2 linked regions of the Sphingobium yanoikuyae genome follow. The protein of the gene in region 1 interacts with the protein of each later gene in a pairwise test. Links are inferred from orthologs where the notes say so. Each region holds a gene or a part of one and is shown in the gene's direction. Other genes may lie near its edges.

What was found.
Region 2: the proteins of secD (region 1) and pheT interact in binary tests that used the Escherichia coli proteins (3 or more experiments, as listed by UniProt). The link is inferred for Sphingobium yanoikuyae from one-to-one orthologs.

The regions. Positions count from the first base shown.
Region 1 is NZ_CP139979.1:3,790,387-3,793,581, reverse strand. The notes cover bases 313-3,192. They hold secD (protein translocase subunit SecD), read left to right. Parts: upstream 313-891; coding sequence 892-2,493; downstream 2,494-3,192. Other genes in these bases: secF (protein translocase subunit SecF), read left to right, coding at 2,515-3,192; yajC (preprotein translocase subunit YajC), read left to right, coding at 549-884. In the rest of the region: U0025_RS17460 (toll/interleukin-1 receptor domain-containing protein), read right to left, coding at 1-63; more of secF, read left to right, coding at 3,193-3,195. UniProt on the Escherichia coli protein: Part of the Sec protein translocase complex. Interacts with the SecYEG preprotein conducting channel. SecDF uses the proton motive force (PMF) to complete protein translocation after the ATP-dependent function of SecA.
Region 2 is NZ_CP139979.1:3,954,868-3,958,291, forward strand. The notes cover bases 77-3,185. They hold pheT (phenylalanine--tRNA ligase subunit beta), read left to right. Parts: upstream 77-476; coding sequence 477-2,894; downstream 2,895-3,185. Other genes in these bases: pheS (phenylalanine--tRNA ligase subunit alpha), read left to right, coding at 77-480; U0025_RS18310 (DUF4386 domain-containing protein), read left to right, coding at 2,912-3,185. Also shown: more of pheS, read left to right, coding at 1-76; more of U0025_RS18310, read left to right, coding at 3,186-3,424.

The DNA.
Region 1 (3,195 bases):
ATCAATGTCGGTGTAGGTATATCTGCTTTGCAGTTCGCTACCGACCTTCTCCAGCAAGGCCATTCGTTCTGATGCTCTCATGTCGCTATAGTAGTTGGCAACAATAGCTGTGTGAAGCGGTTGAGCGCGGCGATTCAGGGCAGCTCTTACATGCCTCTTACACGGCAAGCGCATAGCAAAACGGGCAGCTTCCGCCGCCCGTCAAGTGCTTATAAAAGCTGGTATTTTGGTCGGGACGAGAGGATTCGAACCTCCGACCCCCACACCCCCAGTGTGATGCGCTACCAGGCTGCGCTACGTCCCGACCGGAGGGCGCCCAATAGAGGGATGAATTGGAAGTTGCAAGGGATTCGATGCAGGCTTTTTGCGAGGCGTGCAAATGACCGGCTTTCCCGTCCGTTGCCCGATGCTTTCAAAGCCCGCCATTCCGGGCGCGAAAAGCCAAGCTTGTTGCCTTGCCCCGGGCATCTGTGTTAGCCGCCCGCGCTTGATCCCATGCCCGCGCCCTGCGGGTTGGGGAGACCGAAAAATAAGGCGAAAGTCCCACCATGTTCATTACTCCAGCCTTTGCCCAGACCGCGGGCGGGCAAGCCTCCGGCGCCGGTATCCTGGTGCAGATGGCACCGCTGGTCCTCATCTTCGTCGTCTTCTACTTCCTGCTGATCCGTCCGCAGCAGAAGAAGATGAAGGAACATAAGGGCAAGATCGACGCCGTGAAGAAGGGCGATCAGGTCGTGACCGGCGGTGGCCTGGTCGGCAAGGTCGCGCGCGTCGACGACATCTATGTCGATATCGAGCTGGCGCCGAACATGAAGGTCAAGGCGGTCAAGTCGACCCTGGCCGACGTGATCGACCCGACCACCGCCAAGCCCGCGAACGACTGATCCAACGATGCTGAACTTCTCGCGCTGGGCCATCGCCGGCATCCTGTTGCCGCTGATCATCGGCATCTTCTGCGCCGTCCCGAGCTTCCTGCCCGATTCGACGGTGGCGAAGCTGCCCCCCTTCATGCAGACGCGGGTCAATCTGGGCCTCGACCTTGCCGGCGGCAGCCATCTGCTGCTGGAAGCGTCGACCCAGGATGTGGCCAAGCAGCGGCTCGCCAATATGGAGGAGCAGGTCCGCACGGAGCTGCGCCGGGGCGAGACGAAGATCGCGATCGGCGATATCTCCAGCCGTGACGGGAAGCTCAGCTTCATGGTCCGCAACCCCAGCGAAGTGGATGCCGCCGTCGAGCGCATCCGCCCGCTGACCCAGGGTGCGGGCCTGACCGGCCAGCGCGACTTCAATGTCGAGGTGGTCAACAGCTCCACCATCGTCATCACGCCGACCCAGGCGGGAATCGACAATGCGGTCAAGAGCGCGATGCAGGTCGCGACCGAAGTCATCCGCAAGCGCATCGACGAAATGGGCACGCGCGAGCCGACCATCCAGCAGCAGGGCGCCAACCGCATCGTCGTGCAGGTGCCGGGCCTGCAGGATCCCAAGGCGCTGAAGGCTTTGCTGGGCCAGACCGCGAAGCTGGAATTCAAGCTGGTCGACATGAGCGCCAATCCGAGCGAGGTGGCCCAGGGCCGCGCGCCGGTGGGTAGCGAAGTCCTGCCCTATCCGACCAATCCGGCCGGGCCGCCGATGATCGCCGTCCACCGCCAGGTGATGGTGTCGGGCGAGGAACTGACCGACGCGCAGCAGACCTATGACCAGCAGACCAACGAACCCAATGTCACCATCCGCTTCAACGGATCGGGCGGCAACAAGTTCGCCAAGGTGACGTCGCAGAATGTCAACCGCCCCTTCGCCATCATCCTGGATGGCAAGGTGCTGTCGGCGCCGAACATCAATGAGCCGATCCTGGGCGGGTCGGCGACGATTTCGGGCAGCTTCACCGTCGAGGGTGCGAATCAGCTGGCGATCGCGCTGCGGTCGGGCAAGCTGCCGGTCAACTTCGTCGTAGTCGAGGAACGCACCGTCGGTCCGGGCCTGGGCGCCGATTCGATCCGCGCCGGCCTGGTTGCGTCGATCGTCGCGGTCGTCGCCGTCGCTGCCTTCATGTTCGTGAGCTATGGCCGGTTCGGCATGTATGCGAACCTGGCCGTGGCCATCAACGTGCTGGTGATCCTGGGCGTGATGGGCATTTTGGGTGCGACGCTGACCCTGCCGGGCATTGCCGGTTTCGTGCTGACCATCGGCACCGCGGTCGACGCCAACGTGCTGATCTATGAGCGTATCCGCGAAGAGCGGCGACGCGGGCGCGGGGTCGTACAGGCGATCGAGTTCGGCTACAAGGAAGCCAGCCGCACCATCTTCGAAGCGAACGTGACCCACGCGATCGCCGGTGGCATCATGCTCGCGCTGGGCTCCGGCCCGGTCAAGGGCTTCGCCATCGTGCTGCTGATCGGTATCGCGACCAGCGTGTTCACCGCCGTGACCTTCACGCGCGTTCTCGTCTCGGGCTGGGTGCGTCGCACTCGTCCCACGGACATCCACATTTAAGAGGGGCGGGAGGAACAACCCATGAAACTTCTCAAGCTCGTCCCCGACAACACCAATATCGGCTTCGTCAAGCTGCGCCACTGGGCCTTTGGCCTGACGCTGCTGCTGACCGTGCTGGCGGTCGGCGCGACCTTCTACAAGGGCCTGAACCTGGGCGTCGACTTTGTCGGCGGCCTGATGATCGAGGCGAAGTTCCCGCAGGCGGTCGAGACCGACAAGGTCCGCGACACGATCGCGGGGCTGCGCGTGGGCGAAAGCTCGCTGCAGCAGTTCGGCGACCCCAAGACGGTGCAGATCCGCCTACCGCTGCCCGAGCAGGGCGGCGCCGGCGCCGCCAACGCCGTGGTTGAAAAGACCCGCAAGGCGATGGAGGCGCAGTTCCCCGGCGTCACCTTCTCGCGCTATGACACGGTGTCGGGCAAGGTGTCCGGCGAACTGATCCAGAATGGCGTGCTGGCGGTCGTGCTGGCGATCATCGGCATCGCGATCTTCTCCTGGTTCCGCTACGAATGGCAGTTCGGCGTGTCGACCTTCGTCGCGATCGTCCACGACGTGCTGATGACGCTGGGCTTCTTCGCGGTCACGCAGCTGGAGTTCGACCTCAACATCATCGCCGCCGTGCTGACCATCGTGGGCTATTCGATCAACGACAAGATGGTGATCGACGACCGTATCCGCGAAAATATGCGCAAGTACCGCAAG
Region 2 (3,424 bases), 160 kb from region 1 along the record:
GCGACCCACACGCCGATGTTCCACCAGATCGAGGGGCTGGTGATCGACAAGGGCATCACGCTGGGTCACCTCAAATGGACGCTGGAGACCTTCCTCAAGGCCTTCTTCGAGCGCGAGGATATCGTCCTGCGCCTGCGCCCGAGCTATTTCCCGTTCACCGAGCCGTCGGTCGAAGTCGATGTCGGCTATACGCTGACCAATGGCCAGCGCGTCATCGGCGGCGACGGCGATGCGCCCGGTGGCGGCTGGCTGGAAGTGCTGGGAAGCGGCATGGTCAACCGCCGCGTGATCGAGGCCTGCGGCCTTGATCCCGACGAGTGGCAGGGCTTTGCCTTCGGCACCGGCGTCGACCGCCTCGCCATGCTGAAATATGGCATGAACGACCTGCGCGCCTTCTTCGACGGCGATCTGCGCTGGCTGAAACATTATGGATTCTCGGCACTCGACGTGCCCACGCTGTCGGGAGGAGTCGGCGCATGAAGTTCACCCTGAGCTGGCTCAAGACGCACCTCAAGACCGACGCCGACCTGGCGACGATCCTCAAGACGCTGAACGCCATCGGGCTGGAGGTCGAGGATGTGGAGAACCCGGCGGAGAAGCTGGGGGCGTTCAAGATCGCCAAGATCCTGACCGCCGAGCGCCACCCGCAGGCCGACAAGCTGCAGGTGCTGAGCGTCGACCATGGCGACGGCAACCCGCTGCAGGTCGTGTGCGGCGCGCCCAATGCCCGCGCCGGCCTGATCGGCGTGTTCGGGGTCGAGGGCGCGGTGGTGCCGGTCAACGGCATGGTGCTCAAGAAGACCGCCATTCGCGGCGTCGAATCCAACGGCATGATGTGCTCCACCCGTGAACTGGAGCTGGGTGACGATCATGACGGCATCATCGAACTGGCCGGCGACGCGCCGGTGGGTGAGGTCTATGCCAACTGGGCCGGCCTCAACGATCCGGTCATCGACGTGTCGATCACGCCGAACCGTCAGGACTGCATGGGCGTACGCGGCATCGCCCGCGACCTCGCCGCCGCTGGCCTGGGTACGCTCAACGCCATCATCGTGCCCGAGATAGCCGGCGTGGGCCCCGGCCCGGACGTGCGCACCGACGATGTCGACGGCTGCCCCGCCTTCTTCGCCCGATCGGTCAAGGGCGTGACCAACGGCGCCTCGCCCGAATGGATGGCGCGCAGGCTCAAGGCGATCGGCCAGAAGCCGATCAGCGCGCTGGTGGACATCACCAACTATATCATGATCGACCTCGGCCGGCCGCTCCATGTCTATGACATGGCGACGCTCAAGGGCGGACTGGTTGCGCGCAAGGGCAAGGCCGGCGAGCAGGTGCTCGCGCTCAATGGCAAGACCTATGCCATCGACGAGACGATGACCGTCATCGCCGACGACGAGGCCGTGCATGACATTGGCGGCATCATGGGCGGCGAACATTCGGGCGCGCAGGACGGCACCACCGACGTGCTGATCGAATGCGCCTATTTCACGCCGGAGCGGATCGCGGTGACCGGCCAGAAGCTGGCGCTGACCTCAGATGCGCGCGGCCGGTTCGAGCGCGGCGTCGATCCCGCCTTCCTGGACGATGGCCTGTCAATCGCGACCAGCCTGGTCATGACCCTGTGCGGCGGCACCGCGTCGGAAGCGACCCGCGCCGGCACCCCGCCCGCCACGCCCAAGACGGTCGCCTATGCGCCCGACCAGTGCCTGGCGCTGGCCGGCGTCGATGTGCCGTTCGACACCCAGCGGCGCATCCTCGAAAGCCTGGGCTTCGGGGTCGAAGGCGAATCCTCGGGGATCGAGTATCAGGACGGCGTGCCGGTTTCGGTGCCCGTCAGCTGGACCATCACCGTGCCGACCTGGCGCCGCGACGTCGATGGCTGGCCTGACATCGTCGAGGAAGTGGTGCGCATCGTCGGCCTGGACCATGTGCCGTCCACCCCGCTGCCGCGCGTGCCGGGCGTCGCCCGTCCGACCGCCACGCCCGAGCAGCTGGTCGAGCGCCGCGTGCGCCGCACCGCCGCCGCCCGCGGCCTCGCCGAAGCGATCAACTGGTCCTTCATTTCCGAGAAGGAAGCCGCGAGCGTCGGCGGTGGCGACTGGACGCTGGCCAATCCGATCTCCGAAGATCTGAAGGTCATGCGGCCCTCGCTGCTGCCCGGTTTGCTGTCCGCGACCAAGCGCAATGTCGATCGCAGCGCCACGTCGATCCGGCTGTTTGAACTCGGCCGGCGCTATTTCAAGCAGGGCGAGCGCGCCACGGTCGGCTTCGTCTTGGCCGGCGAGAAGACCGCGCGCGGCTGGCAGGGCGGCAAGGCCCAGCCCTTCGACGCGTTCGACGCCAAGGGCGAAGTGATCGCGCTGCTGGCGGCTGCCGGCGCGCCGGTCGGCAATCTGCAGAGCATGGGCGAGGCATCGGCGGCCTATCATCCGGGCCAGTCGGGCACGCTGCGCCTTGGCCCCAAGGTGGTGCTGGCCGAATATGGCGTGCTGCACCCGAGCCTGGCCAAGCAGTTCGGCCTGTCGGGCACCGTGGTCGCGGGCGAGATCTTCCTCGATGCGATCCCGGCCAAGCGCAAGAGCGGCTTCATGCGCGCGCCTTACGCCCCGCCGGCGTTGCAGGCGGTGAAGCGCGACTTCGCCTTCCTGGTGCCGGAGACGGTCGAGGCGGATGCGCTGGTGCGCGCGGTCAAGGGCGCGGACAAGAAGGCGATCGTCGACGCCCGCCTGTTCGACGTCTTCACCGGCCCCGGCGTGGATGAAGGCCACAAGTCGCTGGCGGTCGAGATCACGCTGCAGCCGGGCGAGAAGAGCTTCGCCCAGGAAGAGCTGGATGTGATCAGCGCCGCCGTGGTCAAGGCCGCCCAGAAGCTGGGCGCGAGCCTGCGCGGCTAAGACGGGAAAGGCCGGCGATGGACGGGAAGGCTGAACGACTTCAGGCCCGCCTCGCCGGCCTCTTCTACATCGGCACCATTGGCTGCGGCATGTTTGCCGAGGCGGTGGTGCGCGCAGCCCTGATCGTGCCGGGCAACGGACGCGAGACGATGCGCAACATCGCGGACTATCCCTGGCTCTATCGGGCCGGCGGGGCGAGCGATGTCGCGATGCTCTGCTGCTATCTGGCGGTGACCGCCCTGCTCTATGGCCTTTTCGCGCCGACCGGGCGGGTGCTGGCGCGCACCGCCGCCCTGTTCAGCCTTACCGGCATTGCCGTGCTGGCGGGCAACAGCCTGCTCCATCTGCTGCCGCTTGCGCTGATCGATGGCGCGCCGCATCCCGGCATCCCGATGGCGGAGGTGCAGTCGCTGGTGCGGATCAGCCTCAGCCTCCACAACGACCTCTATGGCATCAGCCTGCTCTTCTTCGGCATTTATTGCCTGCTGACCGGCTGGCTGGCGATCCGATCGCGGCGGTTGCCTGTGGCG